3 regions of the Sphingomonas sp. PAMC26645 genome follow, and region 1 is predicted to be linked to each of the others. Evidence: riboswitches for the same ligand, from Rfam matches in the RefSeq annotation. Region 1 holds a riboswitch; each other region holds the start of a gene.
The links. Region 1 has a riboswitch for cobalamin ahead of E5673_RS12970 (DUF1636 domain-containing protein). Riboswitches for the same ligand answer to the same signal wherever they lie in the genome.
Positions count from the first base shown of each region.

Region 2: it holds a riboswitch for cobalamin, as region 1 does, so the genes downstream of both, E5673_RS17875 (TonB-dependent receptor) here and E5673_RS12970 (DUF1636 domain-containing protein) in region 1, are expected to answer to the same signal.
Region 3: it holds a riboswitch for cobalamin, as region 1 does, so the genes downstream of both, E5673_RS11845 (TonB-dependent receptor) here and E5673_RS12970 (DUF1636 domain-containing protein) in region 1, are expected to answer to the same signal.

Region 1 covers NZ_CP039249.1:2,802,092-2,809,454, reverse strand. Annotated here, with positions in the region: gene E5673_RS12995 (FAD-dependent oxidoreductase) at 1-581, shown strand, start outside; gene E5673_RS12990 (UBP-type zinc finger domain-containing protein) at 578-883, shown strand; gene E5673_RS12985 (peptidylprolyl isomerase) at 1,262-1,939, shown strand; gene E5673_RS12980 (NAD(P)/FAD-dependent oxidoreductase) at 2,295-3,911, opposite strand; gene cobO (cob(I)yrinic acid a,c-diamide adenosyltransferase) at 3,966-4,571, shown strand; cobalamin riboswitch at 4,763-4,957, shown strand; gene E5673_RS12970 (DUF1636 domain-containing protein) at 5,129-5,536, shown strand; gene cobT (nicotinate-nucleotide--dimethylbenzimidazole phosphoribosyltransferase) at 5,533-6,546, shown strand; gene E5673_RS12960 (histidine phosphatase family protein) at 6,558-7,115, shown strand; gene cobS (adenosylcobinamide-GDP ribazoletransferase) at 7,112-7,363, shown strand, end outside.
Region 2 covers NZ_CP039249.1:3,911,825-3,919,187, reverse strand. Annotated here, with positions in the region: gene E5673_RS17890 (SDR family oxidoreductase) at 1-67, opposite strand, end outside; gene E5673_RS17885 (DUF4126 family protein) at 229-693, shown strand; gene E5673_RS17880 (TonB-dependent receptor) at 742-2,805, shown strand; cobalamin riboswitch at 3,033-3,233, shown strand; gene E5673_RS17875 (TonB-dependent receptor) at 3,349-5,247, shown strand; gene E5673_RS17870 (ABC transporter substrate-binding protein) at 5,244-6,044, shown strand; gene E5673_RS17865 (iron ABC transporter permease) at 6,208-7,176, shown strand; gene E5673_RS17860 (ABC transporter ATP-binding protein) at 7,167-7,363, shown strand, end outside.
Region 3 covers NZ_CP039249.1:2,559,931-2,567,293, reverse strand. Annotated here, with positions in the region: gene poxB (ubiquinone-dependent pyruvate dehydrogenase) at 1-95, opposite strand, end outside; gene E5673_RS11860 (mannanase) at 365-1,714, shown strand; partial or broken gene E5673_RS20235 (hypothetical protein) at 1,714-1,989, shown strand; gene E5673_RS20050 (GDSL-type esterase/lipase family protein) at 1,908-2,843, shown strand; gene E5673_RS20045 (glycoside hydrolase family 9 protein) at 2,865-3,017, shown strand; cobalamin riboswitch at 3,236-3,469, shown strand; gene E5673_RS11845 (TonB-dependent receptor) at 3,701-5,881, shown strand; gene E5673_RS11840 (PepSY domain-containing protein) at 5,868-7,310, shown strand.

The DNA.
Region 1 (7,363 bases):
AGGGCGCCGGCGTATCCTACTGGGCGTCGCCGATCGAGGCGCGGTTGTGCGAGGGCGAGGAGGTCGCGTTGGTCGGCGGCGGCAACTCGGCCGGGCAGGCGGTGGTGTTCCTCGCACCCCGCGTGAAGCACCTTCACCTGATCGTGCGCCGCCCGTTGGCCGCGACGATGTCGAAATATTTGATCGACCGGATCGCCGCGCTGCCCAACGTGACGATCCGCGTCGGCACCGAGATCGTCGGGCTGGAGGGCGAGCGCGCCACCGGACTCACGGCAGCGATCTTCCGCCAACGCAGCGACGGCGTGGAGACTCGGGGCGCGATGCGGCACCTGTTCCTGTTCATCGGCGCGGACCCCAATGCGGGGTGGCTGAAGGGTTGCGTCGATACCGACGAAAAGGGATTCATCGTCACCGGTGCCGCCGAGCTGCCGTTGCAGACGAGCCGCGCGGGCGTCTTCGCGATCGGCGACGTCCGCGCCGGATCGACCAAGCGCGTCGCGGCGGCGGTCGGCGAAGGCGCGGCGGTGGTCGCGCAGATCCACACGGTTTTGGCAGACATGGCGGAAAGGCACGCGGAATGAGCTACGGTTGCACGCACATGGATACGATCCGCGAGGTAACGCCGAGCGCCAAGGGCTGCGAGGAGTGCCTCGGGATCGGCAGCGAATGGGTGCATCTGCGGCTGTGCCGGGAATGCGGTCATGTCGGCTGTTGCGACGACTCCCCGCACCGTCACGCGACCGCGCACTTCCACGCGACGCGACATCCGATCATCGAGGGCTATGACCCGCCGGAGGGCTGGGGCTGGTGTTTCATCGACGAGACGATGGTGGACCTGCCGGACCAGACGCCGCAGGTGGGGCCGATTCCGCGCTATGTTTGAGGGGACAGGGGGGGCGGTCGGTTTCGCCGTGCAATACTAATTATCCGGCGCACACGAGAGCTTTAGACGAACCATCAACCAGTACACCTCCCCGGCGGAGACCGGGGCCCAATTGGTATGGCCTGAGTGGTTTAGCACAAACCTACATCACCGACGTCTCCCAATTGGGCCCCGGCCTCCGCCGGGGAGGTGCCTAGGGAGTAGGCGTTCGCCACACTGATCTAAGGTGCAAGCTAGTTGGAGCCCCCGCACGGTCTAAAACTGGCGCCGCTGTCGTGCAGCGCTCCACCACATACCCCTCCACGCTTGCCTCGCCGCAAACGGACAGGTAGCCGGCCCCAACCGGTAAAGGCGTGAGTGATCGAAATGCGACGTTTGATGATCGGCTTCGTAGCCATTGCGGCCTTGGCGACGGCAGGAACGGCGCAGCCGGCAAGTCGGCAGGTTCAGCGCGCCAAACCGGGACCGAAGCCGGGCTTGGTACGCGTGCGCCTAGTCACGTCGGAGGGGCCGATCCTGCTGGCGCTCGACGCCCGCCATGCGCCGAAGACGACCGCGAATTTCCTCGCCTATGTCGATGACGGCCGGTTCGACGGCACCGACTTCTACCGCGCGAGCCGCCAGAAGTCTGTGCCGAAGCTCGGCTTCATCCAAGCGGGCATACGCACCGATGCACGGCGGATCCTGCCGCCGTTTCCGCTCGAAACCACGGCGATGACGGGTATCAAGCATCTTGACGCGACGATCTCGATGGCGCGGGGGATGACGCCAGCGTCGGCTGGCGGCAATTTCTTCATCACGGTCGGGCCGGCGCCGGCGATGGACGCGCGCGCGGGGTATCCGGGCTATGCCGCGTTCGGGCATGTCGTCGCGGGGATGGACGTGGTGAAGCGCATTCTCGGCAAGCCGACCGGCGGCGGGATGGACGCGTTCAAGGACCAGATGATCCTGAAGCGGGTCGCGCTGGTGAGTGCGCGACGGCTGGACGGGGTGGCCAAGCCGACGGGACTGCCGCGGGCGTGGTTGATCGAGACGGGGCCGCAGCGGCGGAGGTGAGGGGTGGGGGCGCGATCTGGACCTTGCTTAGCACATGGACTGCGCGACTCTTACTTTAGTCCGAGGAAGCGTTGGTCCCATTGCAGGCTTCTGTCGCAAACTCGGTCGCCGTCGACGTGCACCGCCCCGGCGAAGGCCGGAGTCCAATTGGAAAGGTCGGAGTAACGATGCTCGGCCTCAGTTAGCGGCGTCCCCCAATTGGGCCCCGGCCTTCGCCGGGGTGGTGTTTTGTCTTGGCAGGGTCATAAGTCAGTTGCCGCAACCTTTAGTTCTCCCGCGAAGGCGGGAGCCCAGGGTAACGAACGCAGGTATTTGTGGCTCCTGGACCCCCGCCTTCGCGGGGGAACGAAACGGCTTAGGCAGTGAGGCTCAACGCAACCGCTTCCGCGACCTTGATGCCGTCGACCGCGGCGGAAAGAATGCCCCCCGCATAGCCAGCACCTTCGCCCGCCGGGAACAGGCCGGCGGTATTGAGGCTGACGAAATCATCGCCGCGCGTGATCCTGACCGGCGATGACGTCCGCGTCTCGACCCCTGTGAGCACCGCATCGGGATGATCGTAACCCGGAATCTCACGCCCGAACGCCGGCAGAGCCTCCCGCAGCGCAGCGATGGCGAAGTCGGGCAGGCACTCCGACAGGTCGGTCATGTGCACCCCCGGCTTGTACGACGGGATCACCGAGCCCAGCGCAGTCGACGCTCGCCCCGCGAGCAGGTCGCCGATGCGTTGCGCGGGAGCCTTGTAGTTCGAGCCGCCGGCGACATATGCGCGCGATTCCCAGTGGCGTTGCAGCTCGATCCCGGCGAGCGGGTGGCCGGGATAGTCGCGTTCGGGGTCGATGCCGATCACGATCCCCGAGTTCGCGTTGCGTTCGTTGCGCGAATATTGGCTCATGCCGTTGGTCGCGACGCGGCCTTCCTCGGACGTCGCGGCGACGACGGTCCCGCCCGGGCACATGCAGAAGCTGTAGACGGTGCGCCCGTTCTTGCAGTGGTGCGACAGGCTGTACGCCGCCGCCCCGAGGTCGGGGTGGCCGGCGCAGGGCCCGAACCGGGCTTCGTCGATCCAGGATTGCGGATGCTCGATGCGGACGCCGATCGAGAACGGCTTGGCTTCGACATGAACGCCTTTGGCATGGAGCATTTCGAACGTGTCGCGCGCGCTGTGGCCGACCGCGAAGACGACATGGTTCGCCTCGAGATAGTCGCCGGTGCTGAGGTGGAGCCCGCGGAGTTGGCGGGTGCCGGCCTCCTCGACGATGTTGAGACCGTCGACGCGGGTGGAGAAGCGGTATTCGCCGCCCAGCGCCTCGATCGTCGCGCGCATGCTCTCGACCATCGTGACGAGGCGGAACGTGCCGATGTGCGGGTGCGCTTCGGTGAGGATCTCGGGCGGCGCGCCGGCTTTCACGAATTCGGTCAGGACTTTGCGGCCGAGATGGCGCGGGTCTTTGATCTGGCTCCAGAGCTTGCCGTCGGAGAAGGTGCCGGCGCCGCCCTCGCCGAACTGGACGTTGGATTCGGGGTTGAGCACGCTCTTGCGCCACAGACCCCAGGTGTCCTTGGTACGCTCGCGGACGACTTTCCCGCGGTCGAGGATGATCGGGCGGAATCCCATTTGCGCGAGGATCAGGCCAGCGAACAACCCGCACGGCCCTGCGCCGACCACCACAGGGCGGGGGCCGGTGTAGCTCGCGCCGCCCTTGGTGACGAAGCGGTAGCCTGTGTCGGGGGTGCGCTGGACGTGGCGATCCTTGCGGAAGCGGGTTAGGACGGTGTCCTCGTTCTTCAGCGTGACGTCGACCGAATAGACGAGCTGGATGTCCATCTTGTCACGCGCATCGTGCGCGCGACGCGCCACGGTGTAACGGATCAGGTCGCGTGGGGTGACGCGCAGGCGGTCGCGGATCGCGGCGGGGAGCGCTTCGTCGGCGTGGTTGAGCGGCAGCTTGAGGTCGGTAATGCGGAGCATGTCGGTCGCTCTAGCGCCGCGCGGCGCGATCCGCCATCGGGTGCGCGAGAGGACATGACCATGCGGACCGACGAAGAACAGAATGCCAAGAGCGCCAAGCGCAAGGAGGTCCACGACCGGATCGTCGCGAGCAAGACGATCGAGAAGGGGCTGGTCATCGTCCACACCGGCAAGGGCAAGGGCAAGTCGACTGCCGCGTTCGGCATGGCGGTGCGGATGATCGGTCATGGGCGCAAGGTCGGCGTGGTGCAGTTCGTCAAGGGCGCGATGGCGACCGGCGAGAAGGCGGTCTTCGATGCGTTCCCCGCGCTGTGCGAGTTCAAGCCGATGGGGGAGGGGTTCACCTGGGACACCCAGGATCGCGCGCGCGACATCGCGGTGGCGCGCGAGGCGTGGGACGAGGTGAAGCGGATGATCGCCGATCCGTCCTATGCGATGGTCGTGGCGGACGAACTGAACATCGTGTTGCGGTATGAGTATCTGCCGGTCGACGAGGTTCTGGCGGTGTTGGCGGCGAAGCCCGAGATGACGCATGTCGTGGTGACCGGGCGGAACGCGCCGGATGCACTGATCGAGATGGCGGATCTGGTGTCCGAGATGACGCAGGTGAAGCATCCGTTCCGGTCGGGGGTCAAGGCGCAGGCGGGCGTGGAGTTTTAGGCGGCTTCGTATTCTACGGCCCGTTATGACCACCGTCCGTCATCCTGACAAAAGTCAGGACCCAGAGCCACGGAGGCCACCGCCCGTTACCCTGGGTCCTGACTTTCGTCAGGATGACGGGAGGGCGTGGGGACGGCTCGCGGACTTCTAACGGACGTAGCCGTGTCTTGCGTCGTCTCCACCTCCCGCCTATCGCTGCCCCCGCGACAGGTTCCCCCGATGCTCGCGCGGAGGGGGATGAAAATGGGAACGGGAAACACCCGGCTGCCCCTGCAACTGTACGCGGCGAGCCATCGTGCCTCATGCCATTGGGATGTTCCCGAGAAGGCGGCGCGGACGGCGTTGACCCGCGAGCCAGGAGACCTGCCCGTCGCGGTCGTCTTTCGTCCGGCCAGGGTGCGCCGAACGGACGGGTAACACCCCGAGCGACGACATCGCTTCGCGTCGCGCGGAGGCTGGAGGCGTGCGCCTTTCGCCCTTCGCGCGGTGCGGGATCGACTGTCCGAAGGGGTTCCTATGCCAAGTTCACGTCATTCCAATATCGTCCGGGCACGGACATGCTGAAGCCGGTCGAAGACGGCGTTGCCGTGGTCGCGTGCAACACGTGCCGCCATTCCACCGATGCGCGTGACGACGAGCAGGGTCAGCGCGGCGGCGCACGGCTCGTTAGCGCGCTGAAGGCGATGCAGGCGAGCGATCCCGCTTATGCCGACGTGGCGGTGCAGGAGATGCCGTGCCTGTTCGCCTGCCAGGATTTCTGCACGATCCACCTCCGCGCGCCCGCCAAGGTCGGCTATGTGCTCGGCCGTTTCGAGCCGACCGAAGACGCTGCCCGTGCGATCTTGGATTACGCACGGCTCTACGGCGAGAGTGCGTTCGGACAGGTGCCGTTCAAGCAATGGCCGCAGGGCGTGAAGGGCCACTTCATCACCCGCACGCCGCCCGCCGGGTTCGTCGTGGAATGACCTTTTTTCCGACGGCCGGGGCATTTCTAACATCCTTGAGCGCGTTGCCGCAGCCGGACGAAGCTGCTCGATTGGCGGCAGTGGCGCGGCAGGGCGAACTGACCAAGCCGCCGGGCTCGCTCGGGCGGTTGGAAGAGATTGCCGTCTTCATGGCCGGCTGGCAGGGCCATGAACGCCCGCGGCTCGATCGCGGCCGGGTGGTGATCTTCGCGGGTAATCACGGCATCGTCGATCGCGGCGTCAGTGCGTTTCCGGCCTCCGTCACCGCGCAGATGGTGGCCAATTTCCAACATGGCGGTGCGGCGATCAATGCGCTGTCGCGCGCGGCGGGGCTCGATCTCAAAGTCGTTCCGCTCGACCTCGACCGGCCGACCATCGATTTCACCGTCGCCCCGGCGATGTCGGAGGAGGAATGCCTCGATGCGATCAACGCGGGCGCCGCAGTCGTTGCGGACGCGCCCGACCTGATCGTGCTCGGCGAGATGGGGATCGGCAACTCGACCTCCGCCGCCGCGCTGTGCCTCGCCAGCTTCGATGGCTCGGCACGCGACTGGGTCGGGCCCGGTACGGGAGTCGACGACGACGGCATGGCCCGCAAGATCGCGACCGTGGAGGCCGGGCTGGCGCTGCACCGGGACGCACTGACCACCCCGTTCGAGACGCTACGCAGGCTTGGCGGTCGTGAACTTGCGGCGATCGCTGGCGCGGTCCTCGCGGCGCGTCTGGCCGGCGTACCCGTCATGCTCGACGGCTTCATATGCTGTGCCGCGGTCGCGCCGATCGCCGCTGCGTGCCCGGATATCCTCGCACATTGTCTTGCCGGCCACGTGTCGGCCGAGCCGGGTCATGCGCGCCTGTTGCGGGCATTGGGCCTCGATCCGCTGCTATCGCTAGGCATGCGGCTCGGCGAGGGAAGCGGCGCGGCGACTGCGACGTTGCTCGTTCGTGCGGCGCTGGCGGCGCATGACGAGATGGCGACCTTTGCCGAGGCGGGGGTCTCAGTCGCGTGACCGGTTCGCACATGCTGTACCTGATGCGGCATGGTGCTCCCGTCCGCGAAGGCCTGTTGCTGGGGCGAACGGACGATCCGGTAACGGAGGCCGGTATTGCGGCGTGCGTCCAGCGAGCCGCAGGGCTGGAGGTTGCTGCGATCGTGTCGTCCGGTCTGAGGCGTACGCGCGATTGCGCGACGGCGATCGGCAGCGCGCGGGGCATCGTCGGCGAGGTCGATCGACGGTGGCGCGAACTCGACTTTGGAGCATGGGACGGCTTGCGTCCCGCCGATGTCGATCCGGCCGCCTTCGCGCGGTTCCACGATGATCCGGACGCCGCCCCGCCGCCGGATGGTGAGCGATGGTCGTCGTTGTTGGACCGTGTCGGCAATGCCTTGGCGGTACTTCCCCCGGTGCCGACGTTGGTCGTCACGCACGGTGGCGCTATCCGGGCGGCGCTGGCGGACCTGTGCGGGTTCGATCGTCGTCAGACATGGGCGTTCGACCTGCCTTATGCCGCGCTCGTGTCGTTGCGGATCTGGCCTGGGCCGGATCGGACTGTTCAGATCGTCGGGCTGGCGACGTGAAGCGGCTGGTCATCGCTTTCGGTTTCCTGACGCGCCTGCCGATGCCGCGGGTCGAGGCCGGGGCTCACGACTTTGCCGCGGCGATCCGATACTATCCGCTCGTCGGACTGGCGATCGGCGTGCTCGTCGCTGCGGCGGGATGGGCAGGCGCATCGATCGACCCCTGGACCGGGGCATGCACCGCATTGCTGACGTGGATCGCCGTCACGGGCGTATTGCATCTCGACGGGCTGGCCGATCTTTCCGAC
Region 2 (7,363 bases), 1.1 Mb from region 1:
GCGCGGCGCCTTCGCCGATGCCGGAGGCGGCGCCGGCGATCACTATGATCTTGTCATCGAATCTCATCGATCGGTGTCCTGAAGCTTTGGGGAGATACCGCGATGAACGACCGACATGCGTCCGGGTTTCCGTGCTGAATCAAAGGGATCGCCCGTCGGTTCCAACGGCGGACCCCAGTTGAGCTTGCGCGCGTTGATGCGTTCGAACCTGCTTTTCCGGAGAACACCATGCTCGCATCCTTCCTGATGGGCCTCGTTGGTGGCCAGCGCGCGATGACGCCGCTTGCTGCGGTCGCCATCGCCGCCGCTCGCGACGAACTGCCCGCCGACAATGGTGCCACGAAGCTGCTGTCGCATCCCGTCGTCGCGGCGGGTGCGCTGGCGCTCGCGATCGGTGAGATGGCGGGGGACAAGCAGAAGACGGCGCCCGACCGGATCGTCGCGATCGGTCTGGCCGCGCGGTTCGTCACTTCCGCGATCGCGGGGGCGTCGCTCGTCCCGCGGCGGCAGCGGTGGATCGGCGCCGCGGTGGGTGGACTGACGGCGGTGGCCGCGTCCTATCCGGGCTGGCGTGCGCGGATGGCGGCGATGTCGCAGTACGGCCAGACGCCGACGGGGTTCGTCGAGGATGCAGCGGTTCTAGCGGGAGCGGCGGCGATTGTGCGCAACGCGGCGAAGCTCGGCGCGGCCTGACGTCGGAGGCGTATTCCGGGCGAGCGGAAAAGCTGCCATGCGGCGGCGATGATCCGTATCTCGCTCTCTACGCTCGCCTTCGTGTTGATTTCGTCCAGTGGCGCGGTCGCGCAGACGATGGTCGCGCCTGCCGACCAGCAGGCTGACATCGTCGTCACCGGGCGTGGGCTGGCCGATGCGCCCGGCGATCGCGCATACGACATCGTCACGATCGATCGCGCGCGAATCCAGGCGAACGCGAGCAATCGGCTGGAGAGCGTGCTGTCCGACGTCGCGGGGCTCCAGCAGTTTCGCCGATCTGATTCGCGCAGTGCCAACCCCACCAGCCAGGGGATTTCGTTGCGCGGGATCGGTGGGAATGCGTCGAGCCGCGCGCTGCTGATCTTCGACGGTGTGCCGCAGGCGGATCCGTTCGGTGGCTGGGTTGCGTTTCCGGCCTATGCGACGGGGCGGCTCGGGCGCATCCGCGTGACGCGGGGTGGCGGCAGTGGGTATCAAGGGCCGGGGGCGCTGGCCGGGACGGTCGAGCTTGAGAGCGCGACGCCGGATCAGGCTGCACCGTTCCAGGGCAGCGTTGCGTATGGCAGCCGGGATTCGGTCGATGCCCAGGGGTCTGCAGCACTTGTGCGCGGGTCTGGGTTTGCGACCCTGTCCGGCGCTTACACGCGGGGGGATGGCTTCACGCCGACCGTCGAGGAGAGCCGGGGGATCGTCGATCGTCCGGCGCCGTATGAGCAAGCGTCGGGGGCGTTGCGGACCGTCATCGGGATCGATGCGAAGACCGAATTGCAGATGAATGCGAGCGCGTTCACCGATCGGCGAGATCGGGGCAGCGACTTTACCGACAACAAGAGCGAAGGCGCGGATGCGAGCGTCCGGCTCGTCGGGCGCGGGCGCTGGGGGTATTCGGCGCTGGCGTATCTCCAGACGCGTGCGTTTGCGAGCAGCTTCAACAGTATCAATGCCGCGCGGTCGACCGCGATCCAGTCGCTGAACCAGTATAATACGCCGGCGACCGGACTGGGGGGGCGGATCGAGATCGCTCCGCCGCTGGGCGAGAGCATCACGCTGCGTCTGGGCGCGGATGTTCGCGACGTGAGCGGCAAGACACAGGAGCTTTATACGATCGTCAACACGGTGCCGACGCGGCGGCGCGAGGCTGGCGGGAGCACGACGACGACCGGCGTGTTCGCCGACGGGAGCCTGGTCGCGGGCGACTTCACGTTCAGCCTGGGTGGCCGGGTCGACTGGTGGTCGATCGACGGTGGCTATCTGTCCGAGCGGCCCCTGGCGGGTGGCGCGGCGTTGACCAACCTCCGGTATGCGGATCGCGACGGCAGCGAGACGACCGGCCGGGCGGGCGTAGCGTACCAGCCGGTCGATGCGATCACTTTGCGCGCGGCCGGGTATCGCGGGTGGCGACTGCCGACGCTCAACGAACTGTATCGGCCGTTCCGCGTCGGCAACGACGCGACCGCGGCGAACGCGCTGTTGGCGCCGGAGCGACTGACCGGGGTCGAGGGCGGTGTCACGCTGACGCCTGCGCCGGGGATGAGCATCGCCGCGACCTATTTCTACAACCGGCTGAAGGATGCGGTGGCGAACGTCACGACGACCAGTCCGGTGCAGGTATTGCCGGGGGTGACGACCTACCGCGTTCGCCAGAACCTCGACGCGATCCGCGCGCATGGGTTCGAGTTGGATGCGTCGTATCGGCCGGGTCTGTGGGGCGTTCAGGCGTCGTGGTCGCATACGAATTCGAAGGTCGAGGGGGCGGGGATTACGGCTGCTCTGGACGGTTTGCGTCCGGCGCAGACCCCGCGCGACCAGGTGTCAGGGACGGTCGACTGGCGGCGCGATGCGGCGGCAATGTCGCTGACGGTGCGGCATATCGGGCGGCAGTATGACGACGACCAGAACACGCGGGTGCTCGATCCGGCGACGACGCTGGACGCGTATGCGGCGCTGCCGATCCTGCGGTCGCTGGTTGCGGAACTGCGCGGGGAGAACCTGTTCAACGAGCGGGTCGAGGCAGGGATCAGCGGCGCTAAAATCGTCGAGCGCGCCACGCCGCGGACGATCTGGGTCGGGCTGCGCTACGGGCTTCGGTAAGAGTCAATCCGCCCGCAGCCAGGGAAAGAAAGGCAGCATGTTTCCCCGCGAAGGCGGGGACCCAGACTGGGCTCCCGCCTTCGCGGGAGAACAAGGTAGGGAAAGCGACGTCCCGACTAACACGCCTCCACCGGGGTGGTGCGATGGACGGTGAGGGAGCTTACGATCCTCCCCCGCCAGGGGGAGGATCAGCAGCCCCCGCGTTGACCCGTGTCTGGCGCACGACTAATGCCACCCCCGTGAAGGGTTCCCGGCGACGGGATCAAAAGGGAAGTCGGTGCGCGGATATGTCTGCAAGACCGGCGCTGTACCCGCAACTGTGACCGGATAGCGGCCACCCCGATATGCCACTGGGTCTCGGCCTGGGAAGGTGGGGTGGGCGCGGCGACCCGGAAGCCAGGAGACCTGCCTCTCACGGTCGATCCACTGCGCGGGCGGGTGTCCGGCGCGGACGAGTGCTCCGGTCATGCCGGGTTTCCTCGAGCGAGAGACGTCTGGCCGCCCGGCGAATGGTCGCTGGCGGTTCTGGTTAGGACGCAGCCGATGACGAAATTCTTCCTTCTCCTGAGCGCCGCGGCGATCGCATCGCCCGCCTACGCGCAGGACATTCCCGACCCCGACGCTCCCGAAGTCGTCGTCACCGCAACCCGCGCCGCACAACCGCTGAGCGAGATCGGCCAGGCCGTGACCGTGATCGACCGCGCCGAGATCGAGCGCCGCCAGACCACTGTGGTGTCCGATCTGCTCGCGACCACTCCGGGCGTTACGGTGACGCGCAACGGCACGGTCGGCGCGCTGACCAGCGTCCGCATCCGCGGTGCCGAGGCGGACCAGACGCTCGTCGTGATCGACGGCGTGCGCGTCAACGATCCCTCGTCGACCGGCGGCGGCTTCAACTTTGGCAACCTCCTTTCGAGCTCGGTCGAGCGGATCGAAATCCTGCGCGGCCCGAACTCGGTGCCGTGGGGCAGCCAGGCGCTCGGCGGCGTCGTCAACATCATCACCGAGGCGCCGACCGAAGGCGTGCAAGCCCGCGCCAACGCCGAATATGGCTATGCCGACAGCGTGTTCGCGAGCGCGGGCGTGTCGGGCAAGTCGGGTCCGGTATCCGGATCGCTGACCGGCGGATATCTGCGCACCGACGGCATCTCGTCCGCGGCCAGCGGCACCGAGCGCGACGGCTATCGACAATATGGCGCGACCGGGCGGGTCGGCGTCGAGTTCGCGCCGGGCATCGGCCTCGACCTGCGCGGCTATTTCGCGGACAGCCGCGTCGACATCGACGACGGTTTCGACCCGAATACGTTCGTGGTCGCAGACAGCCCCGCTTACTCCACTACGCAGGAGTTGTACGGCTATGCGGGGCTGCATGCGAACCTCGCGGACGGCCGATTCAACAACCGCGTGGCGTTCACGATCGCCGACATCAACCGCGACAATTACTCGCAGCCCGGCGGGGACGTGACGTTTCTCGGCCGCGGCCGCAGCGAACGCTACGAGTATCAGGGCGACTTCCGTCCGCTCGACCAAGTGCGCGTCGTCGCAGGCGTCGAGCGCGAGAACAGCCGCTTCAACGACGGCAGCACCTTCGCGCATACCGGCATCACCAGCGTCTACGGCCAACTGATCGTCAAGCCGGTCGACGTACTCACGGTCACCGGCGGCGTCCGCAACGACGACCACGACGATTTCGGCAGCCACACGACGTTCGGCGCCAACGCAGCGTTGGCATTGCGGACCGGCACCACCGTCCGCGCGAGCTATGGCGAGGGCTTCAAGGCACCGACCTTGTACCAGCTCTTCTCCGACTACGGGAACCGCGGCCTCGATCCGGAGACCGCGCGCAACTTCGATGTCGGCGTCGAGCAAGCCTTCCTCGGTAACCGCGGCCGCGTCGGGGTGACCTACTTCAATCGCCGCACGCGCAACCAGATCGACTTCCGCGATTGCAGCCCGGCCGAGCTGGAGACGGCCGATTCGATCTGCGCCAACCGTCCGTTCGGCGTGTATGACAACGTCGCTCGGGCCGAGGCGGACGGCGTTGAATTCACGCTCGCCCTGCGCCCTATCGATGCGCTGACGCTGACGGCGAATTACAGCTATATCGACACCGAGAACCGCTCGATTGGGGACAATTTCGGCAATGATCTTGCACGGCGCCCCAAGCAGACCGCGAGCGTCGATGCCGATTATCGGTTCGCGTTCGGCCTCTCCGTCGGCGGCACCGTGACGATGGTCGGCGACAGCTTCGACGAGGCGAGCAATACCACACGTCTCGACGGCTATGCGCTGGCCGGCGTGCGTGCGGAACTGCCGATCGGCGAGCGGTTCGCGGTCTATGGCCGCGTCGATAACCTGACCGACGCGCGGTACGAGACGATCGCCGGCTACGGCAATTACGGCCGCGCGGCCTATGGCGGCGTGCGGTTGCGCCTGAAGTGAGGCGCGGAGCGATCCTCCTCGCACTCCTGATCGGGGGCTGCGCAACCCCCCCCGGCGCGGGAGTAGGCGGGGGGATCGTCTCGACCAATCCGTGCGTGGATTCGGTGCTGGTCCGCATCCTGCCGCCCGCACGAATCGCCGCGATCAGCCATTATTCGCAGGACCCTTCCGCGACCTCGATCCCGATCGTCGTCGCGCGCCGGTTTCGCGGGATCGCCGGGACCGCGGAGGAGGTTATCGCGCTCCACCCCGATCTCGTCATCGCCAGCACCTATACGCCACCCGCGACTCAGGCGGCGTACGCGCGCGCCGGGCTGAAGATGCTGCTGGTCGGCATTCCCGACTCGATCTCGGAGAGCCAGGCGCAGGTCACGCAGATCGCCGAGGCTGTCGGCGCACCGATGGGTGGCGCGCGGATCAATGCCGAGATCGACCGCGCGGTGGCGCACTGGAGCAGCAAGAATGGACCGTCGCCGAGCGCCTTGCTCTATATCAGCGGCGACCTCGCGACCGGGGGGAGCACGTTGCTGAACGACATGATGACGCGCGTTGGCTTCCGAAACGCCGCCGCGACCTACGGCTTGACGCATACCGGCACGCTCTCCGCTGAGACGATCGTGACGGAGCCGCCAGCCGTCGTGATCGCCTCCGAACGCGCCAGCCGTGGCACGACACTGCGCCGCCGCCTGCTGCCGAACACGCCGCAAGCCGTCTTCCCGCGCGTGCTGATCAATTGCGGTGGGCCGACGATCCCGCCCGCGCTCGAACGCCTGGCCGCGATCCGGGCGGGGCTGTGATGCTGCACGCATACCAAAACCACCCCGGCGAAGGTCGGGGCCCAATTGGAATGGCCGGAGTAACGGATTGCCGCGCGCTGTCACGACCGTCTCCCAATTGGGCCCCGGCCTTCGCCGGGGTGGCGGTGGTGGCGGTGGTCGGTATGAGCGAGGAGGCGTTCTGATGACGCACACACTCAAACTCATCGCCCTCGGGTTGATCGTGATCCTCCTGTTCGGCCTGTCGCTCGGCTGCGGGAAAGTCTGGGTGCCGGCCTCCGCCTGGTTCTCCAGCGACCCGCGCTGGTGGATCATCCTCGAACTCCGCCTTCCGCGCGCGGTGCTGGGCCTCGCGCTCGGCGCAACGCTCGGTCTGTCGGGTGCGGTGCTGCAAGGCTATCTCCGCAACCCGCTCGCCGACCCCGCCGTCGTCGGCGTGTCGTCTGTCGCAGCGCTCGCGGCGGTTGCGGCGATCGTGTTCGGGCTCGGCTCCGGCCCCGCGATCTTCGTCGCCGCGATGCTGGGCGCAGGCGGCGCGGTCGCGTTGCTCGCCGCGTTGACGTGGCGATCGCCGAGCGCGATCACCTTCATTCTCGCCGGCACCGTGCTCGCCAGCCTAGCCGGTGCGCTGACCGCGTTCCTGATCTCGATCGCGCCGAACCCCTATGCGGTCGCCGAGGTGATCGACTGGATCATGGGCGCGCTGACCGACCGCGGCTGGGACGACGTGACGCTCGCGCTGCCGCCGATGGCGGTCGGTGCGGTGCTGCTGATGCTCACCGGTCGGCCGCTTGATGCGCTGGCGCTGGGCGAGGCGGCGGCGCGGTCGCTCGGGATACGCATGGGCCGGGTACGGTTGCTGGTCGTGCTCGGAACCGGCCTAGTCGTCGGCGCGGGCGTCGCAGTGACGGGCGTGATCGGCTTCGTCGGGCTCGTCGTACCACATCTGCTGCGACCGATCTTCGGCCACCGCCCGAGCGCCTTGCTACTCCCCTCCGCGCTCGGCGGAGCGGCGCTCGTGCTCGCTGCCGATAGCCTCGTCCGCCTCGCGCCCGGCGCGGGCGAAATCCGGCTCGGCGTCGCGATGGCAATGATCGGCGCGCCGTTTTTCCTCGGGTTGCTGGTCAGGGAACGAGGTCGCGCATGGATCTGATTATCGACGCGCTGGGCGTGAAGCTCGGCAAGCGCATCGTCCTCAGCGACGTGTCCGCGCACCTGCGTCCCGGCCGCGTCACCGCGATACTCGGCCCCAACGGCGCCGGGAAGAGCACGCTGGTCAAGGCCGCCGCGGCGCTCGTCGACCGCAGCACCGGCAGCGTCCGGCTCGACGCGCAGGACGT
Region 3 (7,363 bases), 240 kb from region 1:
CCGTTGAGGCTGTCGCCAACGACACCGTAGATCCGCTCTACGCCCGCCAGGTGCAGCGTCTCGGCAAACAGGTCGGCGATGATGGTCTTGGACATGAGCAACTCCGGCAGTGATGGCGACCTAACTCGGCTAGCGAGACGGTAGAGGACAAACGCGTTCTGGTACGATTGGGATGCACGGAATGCAGGTGCATCATCCCCCAGCCGCGAACGTCCGACGTGTTCGACTTCAAGTATGATAAATCCCGGTAGCGCGCCGCGTCATGCAAACCTAAAGACGAGGGCTCTGGTGCTGGGCAATCCGACCGGTCGATCAATCGTCCGGCGGAGACGCTCGACGCGGTGGCGGTATAAGGGGGGATGGCGTGGACGAGGCGATGATCGGTCGACGTGCGGCGTTGCTGGGGGGCGTTGCTCTGGCCGCTGGCTGCACGAACAACGGTCGGCTGGCTGGATTGCCCGCAGCATCGCCGTTCGTCACGGTCGACGGAACCCATTTTCGGCGTGGCGGCGAGCTCTACCGCTATGCTGGCGCCAACATCTGGTACGGCGCGTGGCTCGGCGCGGAGACCGCATACGGCAACCGCGCGCGTCTCGGCCGTGAACTCGACCGCTTGAAGGCGCTCGGCGTGCGCAACCTCCGCATCCTCGGGTCGGCGGAACTCTCGCCGCTGAAGAACTCTATTACGCCCGGCTTCCGCGACAAGACCGCGACTTATAACGAAGACTTGCTCAAGGGCCTCGACTGGACGCTCGCCGAGATGGCGAAGCGCGACATGACCGGGGTGATCTACCTGGCCAACTTCTGGGAATGGTCGGGCGGAATGATGACCTATTTGTCGTGGGTCAACGGCGGCAAGTTCATCAACATGAACGACCCCGCGCATCCGTGGCCCGCGTTCGCCGACTGGAACACCGCGTTCTATGCCAACGGCCAGGCGCAGGCGATGTACCGCGACTATATCCGCGCGATCGTCTCGCGGACCAACACCGTGACGGGCGTCGCCTACGCCGCGGATCCGACGATCATGGCGTGGCAGTTGGCGAACGAGCCACGCCCCGCCGGTGGCGCCGTGGTGGCCATACCCAACCTGCCTGCTTTCTACCGCTGGATCGACGAGACCGCGCGGTACATCAAGACGCTCGATCCCAACCACCTCGTCTCGACCGGTTCGGAGGGGCTCAAGGGTTCGATCGAGCGCGAGGACGTCGTGCTCGCCGCGCACCGTTCTCCGTCGATCGATTACCTCACGACGCATATCTGGCCCAACAACTGGACCTGGATGGACGCGGGTGATCTCGCCGGTACCTATGACGCGGGCGCGGCCAAGGTCGCCGGCTATATCGACGCGCATATCCGGCTCGCCACGACGCTCGGCAAGCCGCTGGTGATCGAGGAGTTCGGCTATCCGCGCGACGGGAAGACCGCCTATGATCCGACCATCACGACGGTCTATAAGGATCGCTTCTATCGCCAGATCTATGCGGCGATCGAAGCCAATGCGAGGTCCGGCGGACCACTCACGGGCTCGAACTTCTGGGCGTGGAACGGCGAGGCGCGGACACCGCATGCCGACCACCGGTTCCAGCGCGGCGACCTCGGCTATATGGGTGACCCGCCGCACGAGCCGCAGGGTTGGTACGGCGTGTTCGACAGCGACGCCTCGACGCAAAACGTGATCCGGGCGCATGCCGCAGCAATGGCGGCGCTCTGATGCCGGCCGTGTCGGATCGAACTGGAGCACATGGTATGCGTACGGTTCTGGGCCTGCTCGGTGCAGCGCTGCTGTCGACATCGGCGGTCGCGACGCCGATCACCGTCACCGCGGTATCGAGCAAGCCCGGTGCCGCGCTTCCGATGCATATCGGCGGCCGGGTCGAGCGGACGCCGGACGGCTATCGACGCCAATGGCCGGGCACCTATTTCGAGACGAATTTTCGGGGCGCAGGCATCCTGCTGAAGATCGGCGACGGGGATGTCATCCTGCTTATCACGGTGGACGGTCCTCCCCGACGACGCTCTTCAAGCCCAAGCCAGGCCTCTACCGCGTCACCGGCCTCGCCGACGGGCGCCACGCAATACGCGTCGACGTCGTCAGCGAGAGCCAGGCCGCACCGACCGTCTTCGGCGGATTTTACGCGGCGTCCGGGACGCGCCCGTTGCCCGCCCCCGCCCGAGCGCGGCAGATCGAGTTTATCGGCGATTCCCACACCGTCGGCTATGGCAACGTCTCGACCAAGCGCGACTGCACCGAAGCGGAGGTGTGGGCGACCACCGATACCTCGCAAGCCATGCCGGCGCTCGCGGCGAGGCGGTACGGCGCGGACTATCAGGTCAACACCATCTCTGGCCGCGGGATCGTCCGCAATTACAATGGCATGGCGGCCGACACGCTTCCCGTTGCCTATCCCTTCACGCTGTTCGACAAGGCGACGCGCTACGTCGACCCGGCGTGGCACCCGCGTCTGTTCGTGATCGCGCTCGGCACCAACGACTTCACCACGCCGCTCCATCCCGGCGAGCCGTGGAAGACGCGCGAGGCGCTCCATGCCGATTACGAGCTGCGTTATGTCGACTTCGTCAAACGCCTCCGCGCCCGCGATCCGGACGCACATGTCGTCCTGTGGGCAACCGACATGGCCGGGGGCGAGATCGCGGCGGAAGTCGGCAAGGTCGCCGCGCGTTTGAAGGCGGAAGGGCAGCGCAATATCGCGTTCGTGCCCGTCACGGGGCTCGCGTTCACGGGATGCCATTCGCATCCGTCGACCGCCGACGATGCGCGGATCACGACCGCCCTGTCGGGCTATATCGACGCGCATCCCGAGATGTGGGCGCAGCGATAGCCAGCGTACCGCAATGCAGTCGTGGCGAGCCTCGACTACATCCTTGGCCGCAATCCGCTCGACCGGTCCTACGTCACCGGCATCGGCACGCGTCCGATGCAGCACCCGCACCACCGCTTCTGGGCCGCCGCGGCGGACGGACGCTATCCGGCCCCCCCCCCACCGGCCCGATGAAGGGGTGCGCACCACAAACGTGGTGGACCGACGATTACCGCGCGTTCACCGTCAACGAAGTGGCGATCAACTGGAACGCCCCGCTCGTCTGGCCCGCCGCGTTCCTGGACGCAACGCGACGACGATAGGTCGACGGATCGCCAAGATCGTTACGCGATCGTCGATTGCCCGCGTCGGAACGTCACGCTACACCTTGCCCGTCGGCCCGTTCTCGGATGGGTCGGCATGATCGCACCGGTGCTCCGCGAGGAGCTTAATAGGGAACGCGGTGAGGGTGGCTTCGTCCACCTGATGCCGAGGCTGTCCCTGCAACTGTAAGCGGCGAGCGTGATGCACGTGCGTGGTCGGGCAAAGTCCCCGGCCACCAGCCACTGGACCGATCGGTCTGGGAAGGTTGTGCATCGGGCGTTGACCCGTGAGCCAGGAGACCTGCCGGCGTGTGGTCGCTCTTGCCTAGTCCAGGGGATGGCCGAGGCACGGTACTCCGTCTGAGCGACGATGTGTGCGGTGGGGACCGCATGGGCAGGCGTGCCGGTCGCGATGGCGTCCGTCGGGCACGACTGGTCCCGTTCGCTTGGACGTGCTCGGGCAATCCGCTCGTGGCGCGCTCGCCGGCGCACGTTCGAGCCTCGTGCTCGGTGACAGGCCCCTGCCGGTTCGTCCGACGCCTCGGGGGCTTTTATATGTCGTTTCCATCACCGTGCGCCGCGTTTGCCGCGTCGTTGCTCGTCACCTTTCTACCATCCCTGGCCAGCGCGCAGGTTGGGGAGGATCGCTCGGCGGGTAACGCCGACGATATCCTCGTCACTGGCCGCCATCAGGCCGACCTTACGGTTCCGAACTCGACCGGCAGCCGCCTGAACCTGTCGCCGCTCGAAACGCCGGCAACGCTGTCGACGATCGACGGCAACACGATCCGGGCGCGCGGCGACGTGTCCGTGAACGACGCGACGAGCCGCGCGCCCGGCATCACCAGCGTCGCCAATCTCGGCAATGGTGGCACGGCGCTCGCCGCGCGCGGGTTCAGCGGTCAGGGTTCGGTGTTGCAACTGATCGACGGTATCCGCCTCTTTCCTGCGGCCGGCACGATCACCTTTCCGAGCGATCCGTGGATGGTCGAGCGGATCGACGTGCTCAGCGGTCCGGCTTCCGTCCTGTACGGGCAAGGTGCGCTAGGCGGCGCGGTCAACGTGCTGATGCGCAAGCCGAATACACGGCACACCGATGTGGACGGCGAGATCGGCTATGGATCGCAGGACAGTTTCCACGTCGCTGCCGGTGCCGGTGGACCGCTCGACGAGCATCTCTCCTACCGTGTCGATGGCAGCTACAGGCGGTCCGACGGATATGTCGATCGCGGGCAGTCGCGCAGCTACGCGCTGTCGGGGACGTTGCGCTGGGCACCGACCGATCGGCTCGTCGTCACGGTGCGCGATGATTATGGCAACCAGAACCCGATGCGCTATTTCGGCACGCCGCTGATCGACGGACGGCTCGACCACGACAATCGCGACCGCAACTACAACACGCGCGACGGCCATGTCCGCTACCGCGACAACCGGACCAGCCTCCAGATCGATTGGCAGCCGAGCGAGACGCTCACCGTCAGCAACCAAGCCTATCGGCTCACCTCCAAGCGCGAGTGGCTCAACCTCGAAAGCTATTGCTGGCTGGCGGCGGACGGCTTCTGCCCCAATGGCGCGAATGACGTGCGCGCCACGCCCGGGGGCATTTATCGCACCGACATGACCGGGATCGTTCACGATCAGACGCAATGGGGCGACCAGGGTGGCGTTACGCTCAAGACGCGGATCGCGGACGGCGTGACCAACGATGTCGTCGCGGGGTTCGATGTGAACCTCGTCAAGCTCACCTATTCGCACAATTTCGGCGCCGACCCGCAAGTCTCGGTGGTCGATCCGTTCGTGTTCGATCCTGGCGTGATCGTCGACACCCAGGGGATCGCGCCGCGGTATCGCACGCGGACGAACGAATATGCGATCTTCGCGGAGGACCGGCTGAAGGTTGGCGAGCATGTCTCGATCGTCGGCGGCATTCGCTACGAGTGCGATCGGATACGGCGCTGGACGATCGACTCGACTGTCGCCGTCCCGACCGAAAGCTTCGCGCTCGACAAGCGGCTAGGCAACACGACATGGCGGGTCGGGACGGTGTATCAGCCAGTCCCGACGGTCTCGTTCTATGCGCAATATGCCACCGGGGTCGATCCGCTGGGGACGCTGACGACCTACACCACCGGGCAGGTCCAGTTCAGCAACGCGACGGGCGATCAGGTCGAGGCGGGGGCCAAGGCCGTGTTCCTGGGTGGCCGCGGCACCGCGACGATCGCCGCCTATCGCATCGTCAAGAAAGGACTGTTGTCGCAACTGACGCCGACGAGCCCGATCGAGCAGGTCGGGCAGCGATCCGCGAAGGGTATCGAGGCCGCGGTGTCGCTGGACTTGCCTGCAGGGTTCGGGATCGATGCCAACGGTAGTGTATTGGAGGCGCGGTTCGACGACTTCGTCTCGGGCGAAAGGAGTTTTGCGGGCAACACGCCACCCGACGTCCCCGGGACGACAGCGAACCTATGGCTTAGCTGGACCGCGACACCGGCAGTCCAGGCGCGCGCCGGACTTCGCTATGTCGGGCGAAGATTCTCCGACAACGCCAATGTTTTCCGCATTCCGGGCTATGCGACGGTCGACGCGACGCTGTCCTACGCGGTGACGCCGCGGGTCGTGGTCGACGTGCATGTCTACAATCTGTTCGACAAGGATTATGCGATCAACAGCTACGGCGTGCAGCAATGGGTGCTGGGGCGGCCACGCGCCTTGGACGTGTCGCTTCGTGCCGGTTTCTAACGCCGGCAGGCTCGCGCGCCGGTGGCTGTACCTCGTGCACCGATGGGTCGGCATTGCCAGTTGCCTGTTCTTCGCGATGTGGTTCGGGTCGGGCCTCGTGATGCTGTACGTGCCCTATCCTTCGCTCTCACCAACCGAGACTCTGGCGAGAGCCGAGGCGATCGACTGGTCCGCCGTGACCGTGCCGCCACCGCTCGATGGGGGGCGAATGCCGCAAGAGCAGTTGCTCGAGATGCGCGACGGCGTCCCGGTCTGGCGAAGCCAGGGCTGGGACGACGAGCGGCATACCATTCCCGCAAGCAAGGGCCGGCATCTGGCTCCGGCTGACGCAGCTTATGCCGTCCGCGTCGCAAGCCGTTTCGGGCGAGCACACGTCCTGAATGTCGAGCGGATCATGCGGGATCAGTGGACGGTGTCGGGTGGTTTCGACCGACATCGCCCGCTGTGGAAAGCAACATTTAAGGACGAGGGCGGCACCAATCTCTACGTGTCGTCTTCGACCGGCGGGATCGTCCAGTCGACCGACCGGACCGAGCGGTTCTGGAATTGGCTGGGATCGGTGCCGCACTGGCTGTATCCGACCGTGCTGCGCCAGGACAACGCCGCCTGGCGACAGGTTGTCACGTGGGTTTCGGGGCCGTGTATCGCCGCGGCACTCGCGGGCATCTGGATCGGTATCCTCCGCGCACGCATCGGCACACGCCGGTTCAAGGGTGGGCGGATGACGCCCTATCGCGGGTGGATGCTGTGGCATCATGTCGCGGGGCTGGTCGGCGGCGGTTTCCTGATCGCGTGGATCTTCAGCGGATGGTTGTCGGTCGATCCCTGGCACCTGTTCCGAAGTACGGAACCGGATGCGCGGGCGGTGCGTGCCTACGCTGCCGCTGGCCTGATGCCGGCCGTCTCCCTCGACCGGCTCCGCCATGTCGGTGCGGGAGCCGTCCGCGCGAGGATTACCGACTATGCGGCGACACCCCTCGTGGTGCTCGAGTATCTGGATGGTCGACGTCGGATCCTAGACGCGGCGACGCTCGTGCCGTCCCAACCAAAGCCAAATGCGATCGTTGTCGCCGCACGGGTGCTCGTCGCTAGCACGCAGCCGGTCGCGATCGACCGGTTGACCGAGGCCGACGCATATTGGTACGATTCCGGTGGTCTCCCTCGCCTGCCGATGCTCCGATTGCGCTTCGACGATCCCGCCGCGACGTGGCTGTATATCGACCCCGCGACCGGCGACGTGCTGGCCAGGATCGATCGACGCAGGCGGACATACCGCTGGGCGTTCGACCTGCTGCACAAATGGGATCTGACCATACTGACGCGGCACCGGCCGGCGTGGGACCTGCTGATCTGGCTGTTCTCGCTGGTTGGCTTGGTGACGTCGGTCAGCGGCATCTGGCTCGGCTGGAAGCGGTTGAGACGCTTCTGATCCAGGCTTTAACGGGACGTTTCGTCCACGTGACAGCGCCACCGCGAGCGCGT